DNA from 3 places in the Pseudarthrobacter sp. CC12 genome. Region 2 is predicted to be linked to each of the others. Evidence: predicted binding sites of a transcription regulator. Region 2 holds the regulator's gene; each other region holds the start of a gene.

Region 1 (5,449 bases), on a different contig from region 2:
GCCGTCGCGGACCAGGGAACCGGTGCGCTGGACAACCTTGCCGTCGGCGTCGGGCTGCCAGATCTCCAGGATGGCGTCCGGGATGGTGTGGCCGGCGCCGTCATAGACGGTGCCCTGCAGGCGGATGGAGCCCGGGAAGCCGGGGGGCAGGAGTTCGTTGTCCTTCTCGAACGGGAGCGCGTAGCCGTAGAACGGGCCCACGGTCTGGCCGGGGGTGGGTACCAGTTTGGTCATCTTTCCTACTCCTCGTCGCCTGCGGCGCCGAGCGCCTCGTTTTCGGTCCAGGTCCGCTTCGGGCCGGTCAGGACGATGTCCCAGTTGTAGCCCAGGGCCCATTCGGGCTCGGTGATGCTGTGGTCATAGGTGGCCACCAGCCGGTCGCGGGCGTCCTGGTCCACGATGGTCTGGTAGATCGGGTCCAGCGGGAAGAGCTGGTCGCCGGGGAAGTACATCTGGGTGATGATGCGCTGGGTGAACTCGGTGCCGAACAGCGAGAAGTGGATGTGCGCCGGCCTCCACGCGTTCAGGTGGTTCTTCCACGGGTAAGCGCCGGGCTTGATGGTGGTGAACCGGTACGAGCCGTCCGGGCCGGTGATGCAGCGGCCAATGCCGGTGAAGTTGGGGTCGATGGGCGCGGGGTGCTGGTCACGCTTGTGGATGTAGCGGCCGGAGGAGTTGGCCTGCCAGATCTCCACCAGCTGTCCTGCCACCGGGCGGCCGTCGCCGTCCAGGACCTTGCCGGAGACGATGATGCGCTCGCCCAGGGGTTCGCCGTTGTGCTGGATGGTCAGGTCCGATTCCAGGGCGTGCACGTCCTGGTGCCCGAAGGCCGGCGAGTAGAGCTCGATGGTTTCCGGGTCCGCGTGCTGCAGGCTCTTGGTGGGGTGGCGCAGGATGCTGCTGCGGTACGGCGGATAGTCCAGCCGGGGCTGGATCTCCGGCTGGCCGCCGTCCTTGAGCGCGCGGCGGTAGGCCTCGCCGATGGCGTTGATCTCTGCGCTGAGGTCCGCCTGCGACTCGATGGCCTTGTCCAGGGGCTGGTGGGCAGCCTTCGGTTCGGCCGGGGGCACGAGCTCTTCCGACTCCAGCTCGGCGTTGATGTCTTCCTTCACCGCTGGCTCCTTTCTGATCTGTTGGGTTTGTTGCGTCTGGGTACTGGGTGGTGCGGGTTTAGGTGGTGCGGTGCAGCGAGTCGTATTGGACCGCGTGCCGGACCGGGGCGTTCGGGGCGCCATAGCCGTCATAGCCGCCGCGGCGTTCCACCATTTCGAAGAACACGCTGCCCACGGTGGCGGTGTAGAAGTGCAGGAACTCGCCGTCGGCATCCCGGTCGAAGAGCAGGTTGAGCTCCTGCAGGGTGGCCAGGAATCCGGGTTCCAGGTCGAACCGGGCGTCCAGGTCCTCGTAGTAGTTGGCCGGGATCTGCAGGAATTCCAGGCCGCGCTCCCGGGCGGCCCGGGCGGTGGCCACCAGGTCCTCCACGGCGAAGGCGATGTGTTCCTGGTAGGTCTTGCGGGCCTCGTTCCTGGCCTGCTGGATCGGGGCGAGGTTCAGGACCAGCCGCACCGCGCCGTCGGAAGTCTGCATTACCTGCGAGCGCACCAGGCCGCTGGGGCTGGGAACCTCCGCGAAGGGCTGCGGCTCCAGGGCCAGGGCGCTGGTGTAGAAGAGGACAGCTTCATCGAAGTGCTGCCACGGCTGGGCCAGGTTGACGTGGTCAATCACGGCCCGGGCTCCCGGGGAGGGGTGTTCGAGCCCTTCGCCGAATTCGTGGGTCCAGGCCGCGGCGCCGTCCGGGCTGCCCTGGCAGAGGAAGATTTCGGTGGAGTCCGGGGCGGCAATGCCCTGGAACACTTCCTCGTCCGCCTGGACCTTGCGGGCCACCACAGGGGCCTTGAGCTGCTGGGCGCGGGCGGAGGCAATCACGGGTGAATCGACGTCGAATCCCAGCGCGGCGATGGCGGGCTCCGCGTGCTGCGCTGCCTGTTCGTTGATGATCACGCGTGCCTGGCCCATGGTCCACAGCTGCACATCCTTGGTCCGGTGGCGGCCTTCGAACTGGAAACCGAGCTGGCCCAGGAGCTTCTCCAGCTGGGCGGTGTCGTCCGCCTTGACCTCGGCGAAGTTGAAGCCGGCGGGTTCGTTCACCTTGGGCAGCGTGGCCAGTTCCATGGGATAACGACGGCGGAGCGCGGCTGGGTTGCCGGGCGTGGCTTCATTGCCGGCGAGCCATTTGGCGCTTTGCTCCTCCAGCCAGATCAGTGAACGCATCGCATCCACGGCGGTGCGTTCCACGTCCGACTGGCGGAAGACGTCGTTGAAGACCTCGAGCGAAACCGGCCCGGTGTAGCCCGCGCGGACCACGTGGCCCATGAACTTGGCCAGCTCGAACTGTCCTTCGCCCGGGAACACCCGGTAGTGGCGGCTCCAGGACAGCACGTCCATGGAGAGCTTGGGGGCGTCCGCCACCTGGACAAAGAAGATCTTGTCCGCGTTGATGTCCTCGATCGGGGCGGTGTCCCAGTCGCGGGAGAGGATGTGGAAGGAATCCAGGCAGGTGCCCAGGTTGGGGTGGTCCACCATCTCCACCAGGCGGTAGGCGTGCTCGTAGTCGTTGACGTACTTGCCCCACGCCAGGGCCTCGTAGGCCACCTTGACGCCGTGGTCCCCGGCCAGGTTGGCGAGCTGTGCCAGTTGTTCGGCGCGGACGGCATCGTCGTCGATGGTGGCGGTGGCAACGTTCGAGCACACCAGGATGGTGTCCATGCCCAGGCGTGCCATGAGTTTGAACTTGGCCTCGGCGCGCCGGAGGTTGGCTTTGAGCAGGTCCGGGGTGACGCCGTCGAAGTCGCGGAAGGGCTGGTACAGGTCCAGGCCGAGCCCCAGGTCCGTTGCCATCCTGCGGACGTCCTCGGGGCTCAGGGGTGAGGTGACCAGGTCCTGCTCGAAGATCTCGATGCCGTCGAACCCGGCGATGGCGCAGGCCTGCATCTTTTCCTTCAGGGTGCCGGAGAGGCAGACGGTGGCGATTCCGGTGCGCATCAGGCGGCCACCTCCTCGGCGGCTACAAGGTCCAGGAAGTGCGAGCGCATGCGCTCCGGGTCAGCGTCCAGCCCGGTGAAGATCCGGAACGCGTCGGCGGCCTGGCCCACCGCCATGCGGCCACCGTCCAGGACCTCGCAGCCCTTGGCGCGGGCGCCGCGGACCAGTTCCGTGTCGATGGGGCGGTAGACAATGTCGGCCACCCAGTGCCGGGGCTCGAGCAGGTCCAGGTCCAGCGGGACGCCGGGGTGGGCTGCCATGCCAACGGGTGTGCAGTGCACCAGGCCGTCGGCCAGCGGCATCAGCTGCGGCAGCTCCGTCGTCGTGCGTGCCGCCACGGTGCTGTCCGGGAAGAAACCTGCCAGTTCGGCGGCGCGCGCTGCGGCGCGCTGGGGATCCATGTCCACCAGGTCCAGGGTTTTAACGCCTGCGCTGAGCAGGGCGTAGGCGACGGCGGAGCCGGCACCTCCTGCGCCGAGCTGCACCACGCGGTCCAGCCGCGCGCCGGGCAGGCCGGATGCCAGGGCGGCGGCGAAGCCGGAAAAGTCCGTGTTGTGGCCGATGAAGCGGCCGTCCCGGATGACCACGGTGTTCACGGCGCCGAGCCGGCGGGCGTCCGGGCTGACCTCGTCCAGGTGCTGGAGTACCAGCTGCTTGCAGGGGTGGGTGATGTTCAGTCCGTTGAAACCCAGGGTACGGGCGCTCTGCAGGATGGCTCCCACCGCTTCCCCGGTCAACCCCAGCTCGAGCAGGTCGATGGGCCGGTACAGGTAGCGCAGGCCCTGCACGTCACCTTCCCGTTCGTGCATGGGTGGCGTGAGCGATGGCGTGACGCCGTCACCAACCAGTCCCACCAGGTAGGACTCAGTTCGAATGCTCATGCGTGCAGCTCCTTTGGTACGGCACCGGGCAGGCGCGGACCTCGGGCCGCGCTGCGGGGTGATAGGGATTACAGTACAACAGATGTTCACTTATCGCACTTATGTTCTTCATACGAACAAATGGAAGCGAAAAGTTGTTGCGGCGCTGGGTCCGCTATCGCTGCGGAAGCCGGGCCGCAAGCTCGGCGGCAGCCTCCTGCAGCAGGGGAACATGGGCGATCAGGTCCTCAAGGTCCAGCCGGAAGACGGGAACAGCCGTGGCCAGTGACGCGAAGGCGTGGCCTTGGCTGTTCAGCAGCGGGACGGCAACCGCCCGCATGCCGGCCTCATTCTCTTCATCCATGACGGCGTAGCCCTGCCGGCGGACCTGGGCAATCTCGGCCCTGAACGCCTCCCGGTCCGTGATGGACTTCCCGGTCAGCGGCTCAAGCGGCAACTCCGCGAGGAGCTTTTCGCGCTCCCCGTCCTCGGCGAATGCCACCAGGGCCTTCCCGACGGCGGTGGTGGACAAAGATCCCAGATGGCCGGGGTCGCTGGTCACCCGGAAGATCTGCGGGCCATCCACTTTGCTGACAGTGAGGTGGTGGAGGCCGTCCCGGACGCTGAGGATGGTTGCTTCGCCGGTTTCGGCAGTCACCCTGCGCAATACCGGCATGGCCGTACCGGCGAAACCGTGGTGGTTGGAAACACGCTGGCCCAGCTGGAAGATCCGGAGGCCGAGGTGGTAGCGGCGGCCATCCGGCTCATAGTCCACGAATCCGTCGCGCGCCAGCGATCCGAGCAGCCGGTAGGTAGTGCTGAACGGCAGTTCCGCCCGGCGGGATATGTCGGCGGCACTTGCACCACGGGGCTCCTCCCCCAGCAGCACCAGCAGTCCCAGGGCTTTGCCCACCATGTCCGTCCGGTCCGCCGCCTTCTTTGTCCCCACCTTCTTCCCACCCTCGGGCTCTTCGGCCAGCGCGGCAGGGTCCGGCTGAACGTCGTCGTTCATTGTGGCTTGGTTCACACTCATGCTTCGATATTGCCACAATGTGAGAGCTATTTCTAGATGGTGATTATTTTCTTGACAGGTGACCATCCTCACAGTCATAGTTTCTGTATCGCACAAGTAGCTCCCACCATGTGGCTACCCTTGCCGGGTCTTTCCACCGGACTCCAGCCGCATCGCCGCCCGCACCAAGGCAACGGCGGCTGCGACCCCCAGATCCATCCGCGACAATGTCGTCACACCAAAGGAACACCATGAGCCAGACACTTCCGTCCGCCGGGGCGGGTGCCCTCACCTCCGGCGGGACGCCCAAGAAGGCAGCCCTCGCCAGCTTCCTCGGCAGCGCCGTCGAGTATTACGACTTCTTCATCTTCGGCTCCGCAGCCGCACTGATCTTCCCCAAGGTCTTCTTCCCCGACGCCGACACCAATGCGGCCATCATGTCCTTTGCGACGTTCGGCTTCGCCTACGTGGCCCGGCCGGTGGGCGCCATCATCCTGGGCCACTTCGGCGACCGCGTGGGCCGCCGCAAGGTGCT
Region 2 (5,449 bases):
GGGCAAGGAAGTGGTGCGGCTCCGGGAATGGGCGGAGAAGACGGCCACCGGCGACCGCGACGAGCTGCTGCCTGGAGTGACCGACCGTGCATGGCGGCAGGTTTCCGTCACCTCGATGGAATGCCTCGGCGCCCAAAAATGCCCGATGGCCGCTGAATGCTTCAGCGAGCTCGCCCGGCAGGATGCCGCCGAGGCTGACGTGGTGGTGACCAACCACGCCATGCTGGCCGTCAGCGCGTTCGAAGGACTGGCAGTCCTGCCCGAATACGACGTCGTGGTGGTGGACGAAGCGCACGAGCTGCAGGACCGGGTGACGGGAGCCGTCTCCGGGCAGCTGTCCGTGGCCATGGTCCACGCGGCCGCTTCCGGCGCACGGAAACACACCGCCATCACCGTTGACGCCCTGAACGCCGCAGCTGCCAACCTGGAAATGGCCCTCGCGGGCGCGCCCAACGGACTTCTCCCCAACGGACTGAACGATGAACAGCTTGACTGCGTGGACCAGCTGCGTGAAGCGTGCAGGGCTGCGTTGTCCGATTCCAAGGGGGACAGCAATACCACGGCCGACGGCGGGCGGCAGCTGGCGCGTTCCCGGCTGATGCTCATCCTGGAACTGTGCGAGCGGCTGATCGCTGCCCGGGAAAACCGGGAAGTGGTGTGGTTCTCCCGCGCCAGCACCTTCGATCCCGGCCAAGGCTATTCGCAGCCCGATGACAGCGCGCCGGTCCTGATCAACATTGCGCCGCTGTCCGTCGCCGGCCGGCTGCGGGAGGGGCTCTTCGCCGGCCACACCGTGGTGCTGACCTCTGCCACCCTGGCGATCGGTTCCGCCTTTGAACCGGCCGCAGGAGGCCTGGGCCTGATCGGTGACGGAGCGCCCAGCTGGACGGGCGTGGATGTTGGCTCGCCCTTCGACTACCCCAAACAGGGCATCCTTTACGTTGCCGGTCACCTGCCCAAGCCCGGCCGAGGTGTTTCACCGGAAGCACTGGCCGAACTCGAAGCGCTCATCAAGGCCTCCAACGGGGGAGCGCTTTGCCTGTTCTCCTCGCGGCGGGCGGCCGAGGAAGCCGCCGATGCCCTCCGCCCGAAGCTCGACATGACTGTCCTCTGCCAGGGGGAGTCGACCATGACCGCCCTGGTCAAACAATTCGCGGACGAACCGGACACCTGCCTCTTCGGAACCATGTCCCTGTGGCAGGGTGTGGATGTTCCCGGTGGATCCTGCCGGCTGGTGGTGATTGACCGCATCCCGTTCCCGCGGCCGGACGACCCCCTCATGACGGCGCGTTCGCGTGCCGTGGCGCAGGCCGGGGGGAACGGTTTCATGTCTGTTTCGGCAACCCACGCTGCCATCCGGCTTGCCCAGGGGGCCGGCCGCCTGATCAGGTCAACCGGGGACAAAGGAGTGGTGGCAGTCCTGGACTCGCGGCTGGCCACCGAGCGCTATGCGGGATTCCTGCGCGGCGCCCTCCCGCCGTTCTGGGCCACCACTGACCGCGCCAAAGCGCTGGCAGCCCTCACCAGGCTGGGCGCCGACGCGTCCTGAGAACGGCCGGATAGCGCCTGCACGGATGCCGGGCAGGCGTGCGCAGGCTAGAGCGAACGCAGGACTGAGACGACCTTGCCCATGATGGTGGCATGGTCGCCCAGGATCGGTTCGTACTGGGTGTTCTGCGGCAGCAGCCAGGTGTGGCCGTCGCGCTGGCGGAAGGTCTTGACCGTCGCCTCGTCATCCAGCAGTGCAGCGACGATGTCCCCGTTGGCAGCGTCAGCCTGGCGCCGCACCACCACCCAGTCACCGTCGCAAATGGCGGCATCCACCATCGAATCGCCGGCCACCTTCAGCATGAAAAGTTCGCCCTGGCCAACCAGTTGGCGGGGCAGCGGCATGACATCTTCGACGAGCTGTTCGGCAAGGATGGGGCCGCCGGCGGCAATCCGGCCCACCAGCGGAACCATGGCCGTATCCAGAGCAGTAGGCAGCTCCGTGACGGTGGCGCTGTCCCCTGCGGCTTGGGGCGCACGGGACGTGCCCGCGCTCTTTCCCCCGCCGTCCAGCGTCAGCGGCATCAACACTTCCATGGCACGGGGCCGCTTGGGGTCGCGCCGAAGGTAGCCCAGCTTTTCCAGCTGCGAGAGCTGATGGGTCACGCTTGACAGGCTTGCAAGGCCGACCGTGTCGCCGATTTCCCGCATGGACGGCGGATACCCGTTCTCGTTAACGGAGCGCTGGATGGTCTCGAGGATCTTCTTCTGCCGGGGAGTCAGCCCCTTGGTGGTCCTCTTGGATTGCGGGGCGGTCCTGCCCCCGGCGGCTGCTGCTGCCATATTCGCCACTGCCTTTCGCTTGCCGCCGGAACTTCCGCCGGGCGCTGTTTCCGCCGTGCCGGTGGAAGGACTCCCACTGTCATTGTCAGACCCTGCTGGTCAACTTCAGGAGTGGTTGTTCTTGGTTCCAAAACTAGGCCAGCCATAGTGCTTTTTCAAACATTTGTTCTAGCGAGTCTCGACAATGTTCGTTGATAGGTGCTAAAACTTAACCAGCAAAGTTCGAATATGTGTTCTAACCAGCAGATGCCTCCTTCGAATACCCGGCCGGAAGATGTGCCCGGCGGCGGTTTTGAACGGCAAGGGCGTTGCGGGCGGACACCCGGGCAGCACGGCAAGTCCAGGAGGGCTTAGTTCATGTCAGCTTTAACTCTTCACCAGGTTTCACCATCGCCTGCACCGCTGCGGCTCACCCGCCGGGGGAGGATCGTCCTGATTGGGGTCCCGCTTGTAGTCCTCGCTGTTCTCCTGCTGTCACTCGCCGGGTTCTTCCATTCCCCGGCCAAGGCCTCGGATTCGGTTGCGGACCTCGCGGTGACACCCACCGTTACCGTGACGGTGCAGCCCGGACAGTCGTTGTGGGCCATTGCCGGTACCGTCGCGCCGGGCCGGGACGCCCGCGACGTCGTGGCGGACATTGTCCAGCTCAACAACCTTGACGCCGGCACCGTCCTTCCAGGCCGGCAGCTGTTCGTTCCCACCCACTGAGGGGGAAGCCGCGGGAACCGTCACATTTTCCGGTAGTTGCCGCGGCAACTAAACTGTTCAGGTGAACCAGCAGCTAGAACGTCTGAACCGGCTTCCCCTCCGCAGCAACCTTCGCGGACTGACTCCCTATGGTGCTCCCCAGCTGAACGTCCCCATCCTGCTGAACGTCAACGAAAACACCCATGGGGTTCCTGCCGATGTGCGGGCCGCCATCAGCGCCGCCGTTACGGAAGCCGCCGCAGGCCTCAACCGCTACCCGGACCGCGAGTTCACCGCGCTCCGGAAGGCCCTGGCGGAATATCTCGGGCATGGGCTCGACGAAACCAACCTGTGGGCAGCCAACGGCTCCAACGAGGTCCTGCAACAGATCCTCCAGGCCTTCGGCGGCCCAGGGCGCACGGCCCTTGGCTTCCCGCCGACGTACTCCATGTACCCGTTGCTGGCCAGCGGAACGGACACGCAGTACATCACGGGGGAACGCGCGGAAGGCTATGACCTCAGCGCAGAGTCCGCGGCCCGCCAGGTCAAGGAACTCCAGCCCAACATCGTGTTCCTCTGCTCACCCAACAATCCCACCGGGACCGGGCTTGGGCTGGACGTCGTGGAAGCCGTCTATGACGCCGGCGCGGACAGCCAGGCCATCGTGATCGTCGACGAGGCGTACCACGAGTTCGCACACGACGGAACGCCGAGCGCACTGACACTCCTGCCCGGCCGTGAACGTCTGATCGTCTCCCGCACGATGAGCAAGGCCTTCGCCCTGGCGGGGGCACGGCTCGGTTACATGGCCGCAGCCCCCGAGGTCGCCGATGCCCTGCGTCTCGTGCGCCTGCCGTACCACCTCTCCGCCATCACCCAGGCCACCGCCCTGGCGGCCCTCGAACACCGCGAAGCGCTGATGGCCGACGTCGAGGACATCAAGAAGCAGAGGGACCGCATCGTGGCCGAGCTGACCAGGATGGGACTCAAGCCCGCAGCATCGGACTCCAACTACGTTTTCTTCGGCGGCCTGGAAAACCCGCACCAGGTCTGGCAGGAGCTCCTTGACGCCGGCGTGCTCATCCGCGATGTGGGCATCCCGGGCCACCTCCGCGTCACGGCGGGCACTGAGGCGGAAACCACAGCCTTCCTGACCTCCCTGGAACGCATCCTTGCCGGCCACGCCGCGCTTCACGCCTAGACTTGATACGGCGGCGCTGGACGCCTTGAACCACTTCTTCTCGCACAAAGGATCCTTCACCATGAGTTCAACCGGATCGAATACGGCTGCAGCCCGGACCGCCCGCATGGAGCGTGCCACCAGCGAGTCCTCGGTACTCGTGGAGATCAACCTGGACGGTACCGGAGTCTCGGACATCGACACCTCGGTGCCGTTCTACGACCACATGCTGACGGCCCTGTGCAAGCACTCCCTGATCGATATGACGGTCAAGGCCACCGGGGACACCCACATAGACGTCCACCACACCGTTGAGGATGTCGCCATCACCTTCGGTGAAGTCCTGCGGACGGCCCTCGGCAACAAAGCGGGCATCCGCCGGTTTGGCGAGGCCACGGTGCCGCTGGACGAGGCCCTCGCCAACGCGGTGGTGGACGTTTCCGGCCGCCCCTACCTGGTGCACGGCGGTGAGCCCGCCGGCCAGGAATACCACCTCATTGGCGGCCACTTCACCGGGTCCCTGACCCGCCATGCCTTTGAGGCCATCACGCTGCACGCCGGAATTTGCCTCCACATGAACGTGCTGGCCGGCCGGGACCCCCACCACATCGTCGAGGCCCAGTTCAAAGCCTTTGCGCGCGCGCTCCGCGCCGCCGTCGAACCGGATCCCCGGGTTGAGGGCATCCCCTCCACCAAGGGTGCCCTGTGAGCGGCCCGGAACTGAAGGACGGGGCCATCATCGACCCCTCGGCGTCCCGCAGGCTGCCGTCGCCTGAGGGCAAGCCCACCGTCACGGTGCTGGACTACGGTTCCGGGAACGTCAGGTCCGCGGTGCGTGCCCTGGAACGCGCCGGCGCGGAAGTGATCCTGAGCGCCAAACCGGAGGACGTCCTGAACGCGGACGGCCTGGTGGTGCCCGGCGTCGGCGCATTCGAAACCGTGATGCGCGAACTCAAGGCCGTGGACGGCATCCGGCTCATCGGCCGGCGCGTGGCCGGCGGGCGCCCGGTACTTGGCATTTGCGTGGGCCTGCAGGTCCTGTTCGAAGCCGGCGTCGAACACGGCACTGAAGCCCAGGGCATCGGTGAATGGCCCGGAAAGGTGGAGGCCCTCCCGGCGGAGGTCGTACCCCACATGGGCTGGAACACCGTCAAGGTCCCCGAAGGCTCGAAGCTCTTTGCCGGCGTCGAAAACGAACGGTTCTACTTCGTGCACTCCTACGGCGTGCAGGAATGGAACTTCGACGTCATC
Region 3 (5,449 bases), on a different contig from region 2:
CCCGGGGGAACACTCTGCGCCAAACGCCGCAACGGCGGAGTTGCAGTGACGTTATCCTCAGCCCCGCCTGCTTCCGGCGGAAGCCTTTGTCCCTGCGGTCCCGACCACCTGCAGCGGCGGGGTCTCGTCCTCAAGGTGGGGCCTCCGTCGTCCGTCACCCTTGATCCACAGGCGGTAGGCCAGGACCAGCAGCCCCAGCCACACGGCGCCCACGTACAGCGCAATCCGGGTGTCCTCGAAGGCGCCCAGGACGGCGATCACCAGCGCCATGAACGCGATGGTCAGGACTGACGCGGCCGGCCACCACGGCGAGGGGAATTCCGACGCCGGCAGTCCCTTCCTTGCGATTTCCCGCTTCATGGCCACGTGGGACGCCAGGATCATCACCCACACCCAGACGGTGGCGAAGGTGGCGATGGAGGCAATAACGAGGAACACGTCTTCGGGGATGACGGCGTTGAGGACCACGCCCACCAGCAGGATCCCGGCCATCATGACCACGGTCATCCAGGGGACACCGTGCCGCGAGACCTTCCCGAAGGCGGCGGGCGCGTGGCCCTGGTTGGAGAGTCCGAAGAGGATGCGGCCAGCGCCGAAGATGTCGCTGTTGATCGCCGACAGCGCTGCCGTGATGACCACGGCGTTGAGGATGTGCGGTGCTGCGGGAATGCCCAGGCTGCTGAAGATCTGCACGAAGGGGCTGCCGCTGGTGCCTACCTGGTCCCACGGGAAGAGGCTCATCAGGACGCCCAGGGTGAGGACGTAGAACAGCAGCACGCGCACCGGGACGGTATTGACGGCCTTTGGGATGACCTTCTTGGGGTCGGCTGCCTCGCCGGCCGTGATGCCCAGGGTCTCGATCCCGCCGAAGGCGAACATCACCACGGCGAAGGATGCCAGCAGCCCGTCGAAGCCGTTGGGGAACAGCCCGCCGTGCCCAGCCAGGTTGCCAAGGCCGGGCGCCACGGTGGAGTCCGCGGCCTGGAAACCGAACACGATGATTGCCGCGCCGCCGGCGATCATGGCGACGATGGCCGCTACCTTGACCAGCGAGAACCAGAACTCCAGCTCGCCGAAGACCTTGACGCTGAGCAGGTTTAGCGCGGCCAGGAAGCAGATGACGGCCAGGATCCAGATCCAGCGGTCAACCTGCGGGAACCAGAATCCCATATAGATGCTGAACGCGGTGACGTCGGCAATGGCGACAATGGCCATCTCGAACACGTACGTCCAGCCGGTTACGAACCCGGCGAGGGGCCCAAGGTAGCGGCCTGCGTACTGGCTGAAGGAGCCGGACACCGGGTGCCGCACCGCCATCTCGCCCAGGGCCCGCATCACCATGAACACCGCGGCGCCCCCGATAATGTAGGCCAGCAGGACGGCCGGTCCTGCTTTCTGGATGGCGGAGGCGGAGCCGTAGAAGAGGCCCGTGCCGATGGCCGAGCCCAAGGCCATAAAGCGGATGTGCCGGACATTGAGGCCCCTGTTGAGGACTTGTCCGACGACGGCTGCCGGCTTTTGCGTTTCCACCGGACTTTGCGTCCGGGTTGGGGTGGGTTGCATAGAGTTACCTTCTCGTCTTTGGGAGGGAGCCGCTAACCAGCAGACCATTTCCAGGCCCTTCGTGATGAGGCTCACGGAGGCTTGGTGTCTTCGGTTCCAGACTGTGGGTGGCACCTTTTCGCGGCGGGCAGGTTCTTGCGCTGCGCAGGTTCCTTTTCGCGCGGGGTATTAGGGGTGCGAAAAGTAGGTTGCGCAGCGAATACGCGTACGACGGCGGCACGCGGGCTTTTACGGGTGGGCCACCGTGGCGCCGGGTGGCTTTGGCGGCTAATGGCTCCGGTTTCAATGTCAGTGGGTCGCGCGATGATGTCGGTATGGGAAACAGCGGTGGTGTTGGGGTGGCGTTGGAGGGTGTTCAAGCCGCCGTCGCTGCCCTGGATTCGCTGGACCGTGAGGACGCCGTCCTGGCCGCCGGGGTCGGCGTTGGTGCTGATGTTGACGTGTTGCATCGGCGGTATGACATCCGGCTGGAGCGGCTCGAGCTCGTTGCCCGGTTGGAGGCGCAGCTCGCCGCGGTGAAAGCACAAGATGCTGCCGACGCGGTTGGGTTCCAGGAAGCGGTGACCCCGCCGGACGCGTCCGTGGATGACCGCACCTACGCGGAAATGTCCGTGGTGGAGGAGATCGCCGGGGTCCTGACCGTCAGTTCCGCGGCCGCGGGCGCGCTGGTGGAGCAGTCCCGCCGGATCTGCGCCCAGCCGCTGGTGCTCGAGGCGCTGTCCGCCGGAACCATGTCGTGGCAGCATGCCCGGATCGTCGCCGACGAAACCGAGAGCCTCACCGCTGAGGATACGGCGTCTTTGGTGACGCATTTCTTCGACCCTGCCGCGCCCAATGCTGCCCGGGGTGCCGCACCCGGGCAGCTGGTCCCGTCCCGGTTCCGGGCCAAGGTCCGTGGGTGGCGGGAACGCCATCATCCGGAATCGATCGAGAAGCGCCATGTAAAGGGTGTGGCGGACCGGCGGATGGAATACACCCCCGACCGGGACGGCATGGCCTGGGTCTCCCTCTACCTGCCCGGGGACACCGCCTGCGCGATCTGGAACCGGACCACCGCCACCGCCCGCGGCCTCCAGGGACCAGACGAACCCCGCACGCTTACCCAGCTCCGCCCCGACATCGCCGCATCCCTGCTGCTCGGCGCCGGGCACGCGACCGCGCCGGGTGAAGCTGCCGGGGATGCCGGTGATCTCGGGAAAGTCCCCACGCCGAGGGCCGATGTCCTGGTCACCGTGCCCGTGTTCGCCCTCCTCGGAGCCACTGACGAACCAGCAGTCCTCGATGGTTTCGGCCCGATCCCTGCATCGATGGCCCGCAGACTCGTCGCCGGTGGCGCGGAGTCGTTCTACCGGGTCCTCGTCGACCCACGGGACGGGGCGCCCCTGGAAATCGGCAGGAAGAACTACCGGCTCACCGGGGCCATCAAACGCTGGATCAGGCTGCGGGATGCCAGATGCACCTTCCCCGGCTGCACCAACCGCACCCCCGACAACGAAACCGACCACCTCACCGCCTGGCACCACGGCGGCACCACCAACGTCAGCAACCTGGTACAGCTCTGCCCCAAACACCACCGGCTCAAGCACCACAGCCAATGGATCCCCGACCCGGCCACCAAGGATGAGCCGCCAGGCTGGACCTCACCCACAGGGCGCCACTACGACCCCGAACAGCAGGACTCAGAACCAGCCCGCTGGCCGCAATGGCTCCCGGCTTCGTTCCGCGGCGCCTCGGAACGCGAAACCTCAATAGGAGCAACCGAGGCGGCGGACGTGTGCGCGCTTGAAGACATCGGCTTGCTTGAGGAGCTAAGCGTCCCCGACGACCCCGGCCCACTGGAAGGTCAGCTTCCTGCCGACCCTTTTCCGGAGTGGAACCTGTTTTTGGACTTCGTAGAGCTGGAGGCGCCCGTTCTCTCGTGCTGAGGCGCGGAGGCGGGCTGCGGGACGACGCCTGGTCCCGGTGTTCAGCATTGCTGGCTCGCTGGAATGCGCCATGTCTGGTATCCGAGACATAACAAAGGACAATGGATCACGAACGGCGCCACCCGGGGCGCAAGCTTAAGTACGGGATACCGGACACAGCTATCGAGAAGGACCGTTCCTGCCCATGAGCACTGCACTAAGCACCGATTCGTCGGGACCCCGCGCCGCGGCCAAGGTGCCTTCAAAGGTTCCTGCCGCGGAAAACACCCTGCGCATCCTCAAGCTGCTGGCATCCAGGCGCGGGCCCATGGCGGCCTCCCAGATCGCCTCCAGCCTGGACCTGCCCCGCTCCAGTGTGTACCACCTGCTGGGGGTCATGGAGGCGAATGGCTTTGTCCTTCACCTCCACGAGGAGCAGCGCTACGGCTTGGGCATCAGCGCCTTCGAACTCAGTTCCGCCTACTCCCGCCAGGAACCGCTGTCCCGGCTGGGCCGCCCCCTGCTCGCGAGCCTGGTGGACGCCATCGGCGAAAGCGCGCACCTTGCCGTGCTCCATGGAAGGGACGTGTTGTACATCGTGGAGGAGCGGGCCAAGAACCGCCCCTCCCTGGTGACCGACGTCGGCGTCCGGCTTCCCAGCCATCTCACGGCCAGCGGCAGGGCCATCCTTGCAGCACTGCCCAAGTCGCAGGTCCGTGCGCTCTACCCGAACGCCGCCGCCTTCAGTGCCCGGCATGAGGTGGAGGGCGCCATCATGAAGTACTCGTCGCTCTCCTCGCACCTGGACCGGGTGCGGCAGCGCGGATACGCCACCGAACACGGTGAGGTCACCCCCGGCTTCGGATCCATCGCCGCCGCCGTCACCGACCACACGGGCTGGCCCACCGCCGCTGTCGCGGTCACCTTCCTGGAAGACAAACTGGCCCCGGAGGAATGGCCGGCGCTGGCAGCCCGGGTCCAGAAGGCGGCGGATGAACTTTCGGTCCGGATCCACGGACGCCCCACCAAGTAACGCCGTGAACCGCGATCCGGGCAACAGGCCCGGATCGCGTCTGGCATCCCGGACAGCTCCCCGCCAAAAGCCCTGTGACGGGCGTTTCCAAAGGGTTTTAGTGGATACAGAACTTCTTTCCTCCAACAGACAACACAAGAAGGAGCCCACCATGGCACCCGCCGATTTCACCACCGGTGCCCGCCCGGTCAAAGCAGCCCGCGGCACCGAGCTCACCGCCAAGTCCTGGCAGACCGAAGCGCCCCTGCGCATGCTGATGAACAACCTGGACCCCGAGGTCGCCGAGCGTCCGGATGACCTGGTGGTCTACGGCGGCACGGGCCGGGCCGTCCGCTCCTGGGCCGCGTTCGACGCCATCACCCGCACGCTGGAATCCATGGAAAAGGACGAAACCCTGCTGGTCCAGTCCGGCAAGCCCGTGGGTGTTTTCCGGACCAACGAGTGGGCGCCCCGCGTGCTGCTGGCGAACTCCAACCTGGTGGGCGACTGGGCCACCTGGCCGGAATTCCGCCGGCTCGAGGCCGAGGGCTTGATGATGTACGGCCAGATGACCGCCGGTTCCTGGATCTACATCGGCACCCAGGGCATCCTGCAGGGCACGTTCGAAACCTTCGCCGCGATAGCCCGCAAACTCACCGGCGACCAGAACGGCACCCTCGCCGGCACCCTGACCCTGACCGGCGGCTGTGGCGGCATGGGCGGCGCGCAGCCGCTCGCCGTCACCCTCAACGACGGCGCCTGCCTGATCGTCGACGTCGACGAGTCCCGCCTGCGCCGCCGCGCCGGCAAGCGCTACCTGGACGAGGTGGAAACCGACCTCGACGCCGCCATCGCCAAGGTGCTCAAGGCCAAGGAGGAGCGCCGCGGCTGGTCCGTGGGCTACGTGGGCAACGCGGCTGAGGTCTTCCCTGAGATCCTGCGCCGCCACAACGCAGGCGAGCTCACCGTG

What was found. The regulator LexA, encoded in region 2, represses DNA repair genes until DNA is damaged. The targets are predictions, from matches to a motif close to TCGAACANNTGTTCGA.
Region 1: a site for LexA is predicted at 3,998-4,013, ahead of PV772_RS06230 (shikimate dehydrogenase). Genes of this name have one in related genera too.
Region 3: a site for LexA is predicted at 1,759-1,774, ahead of PV772_RS07475 (DUF222 domain-containing protein). Genes of this name have one in related genera too.

Annotation. Positions count from the first base shown of each region.
Region 1 covers NZ_JARDJH010000005.1:138,719-144,167, reverse strand. The annotation lists gene pcaG (protocatechuate 3,4-dioxygenase subunit alpha) at 1-234, opposite strand, end outside; gene pcaH (protocatechuate 3,4-dioxygenase subunit beta) at 240-1,112, opposite strand; gene PV772_RS06235 (TIM barrel protein) at 1,171-3,042, opposite strand; gene PV772_RS06230 (shikimate dehydrogenase) at 3,042-3,923, opposite strand; gene PV772_RS06225 (IclR family transcriptional regulator) at 4,078-4,935, opposite strand; gene PV772_RS06220 (MFS transporter) at 5,166-5,449, shown strand, end outside.
Region 2 covers NZ_JARDJH010000004.1:40,130-45,578, reverse strand. The annotation lists gene PV772_RS04625 (ATP-dependent DNA helicase) at 1-1,549, shown strand, start outside; gene lexA (transcriptional repressor LexA) at 1,597-2,331, opposite strand; gene PV772_RS04615 (LysM peptidoglycan-binding domain-containing protein) at 2,689-3,039, shown strand; gene PV772_RS04610 (histidinol-phosphate transaminase) at 3,101-4,219, shown strand; gene hisB (imidazoleglycerol-phosphate dehydratase HisB) at 4,281-4,907, shown strand; gene hisH (imidazole glycerol phosphate synthase subunit HisH) at 4,904-5,449, shown strand, end outside.
Region 3 covers NZ_JARDJH010000006.1:162,351-167,799, reverse strand. The annotation lists gene PV772_RS07480 (amino acid permease) at 58-1,563, opposite strand; gene PV772_RS07475 (DUF222 domain-containing protein) at 1,878-3,488, shown strand; gene PV772_RS07470 (IclR family transcriptional regulator) at 3,673-4,500, shown strand; gene PV772_RS07465 (urocanate hydratase) at 4,652-5,449, shown strand, end outside.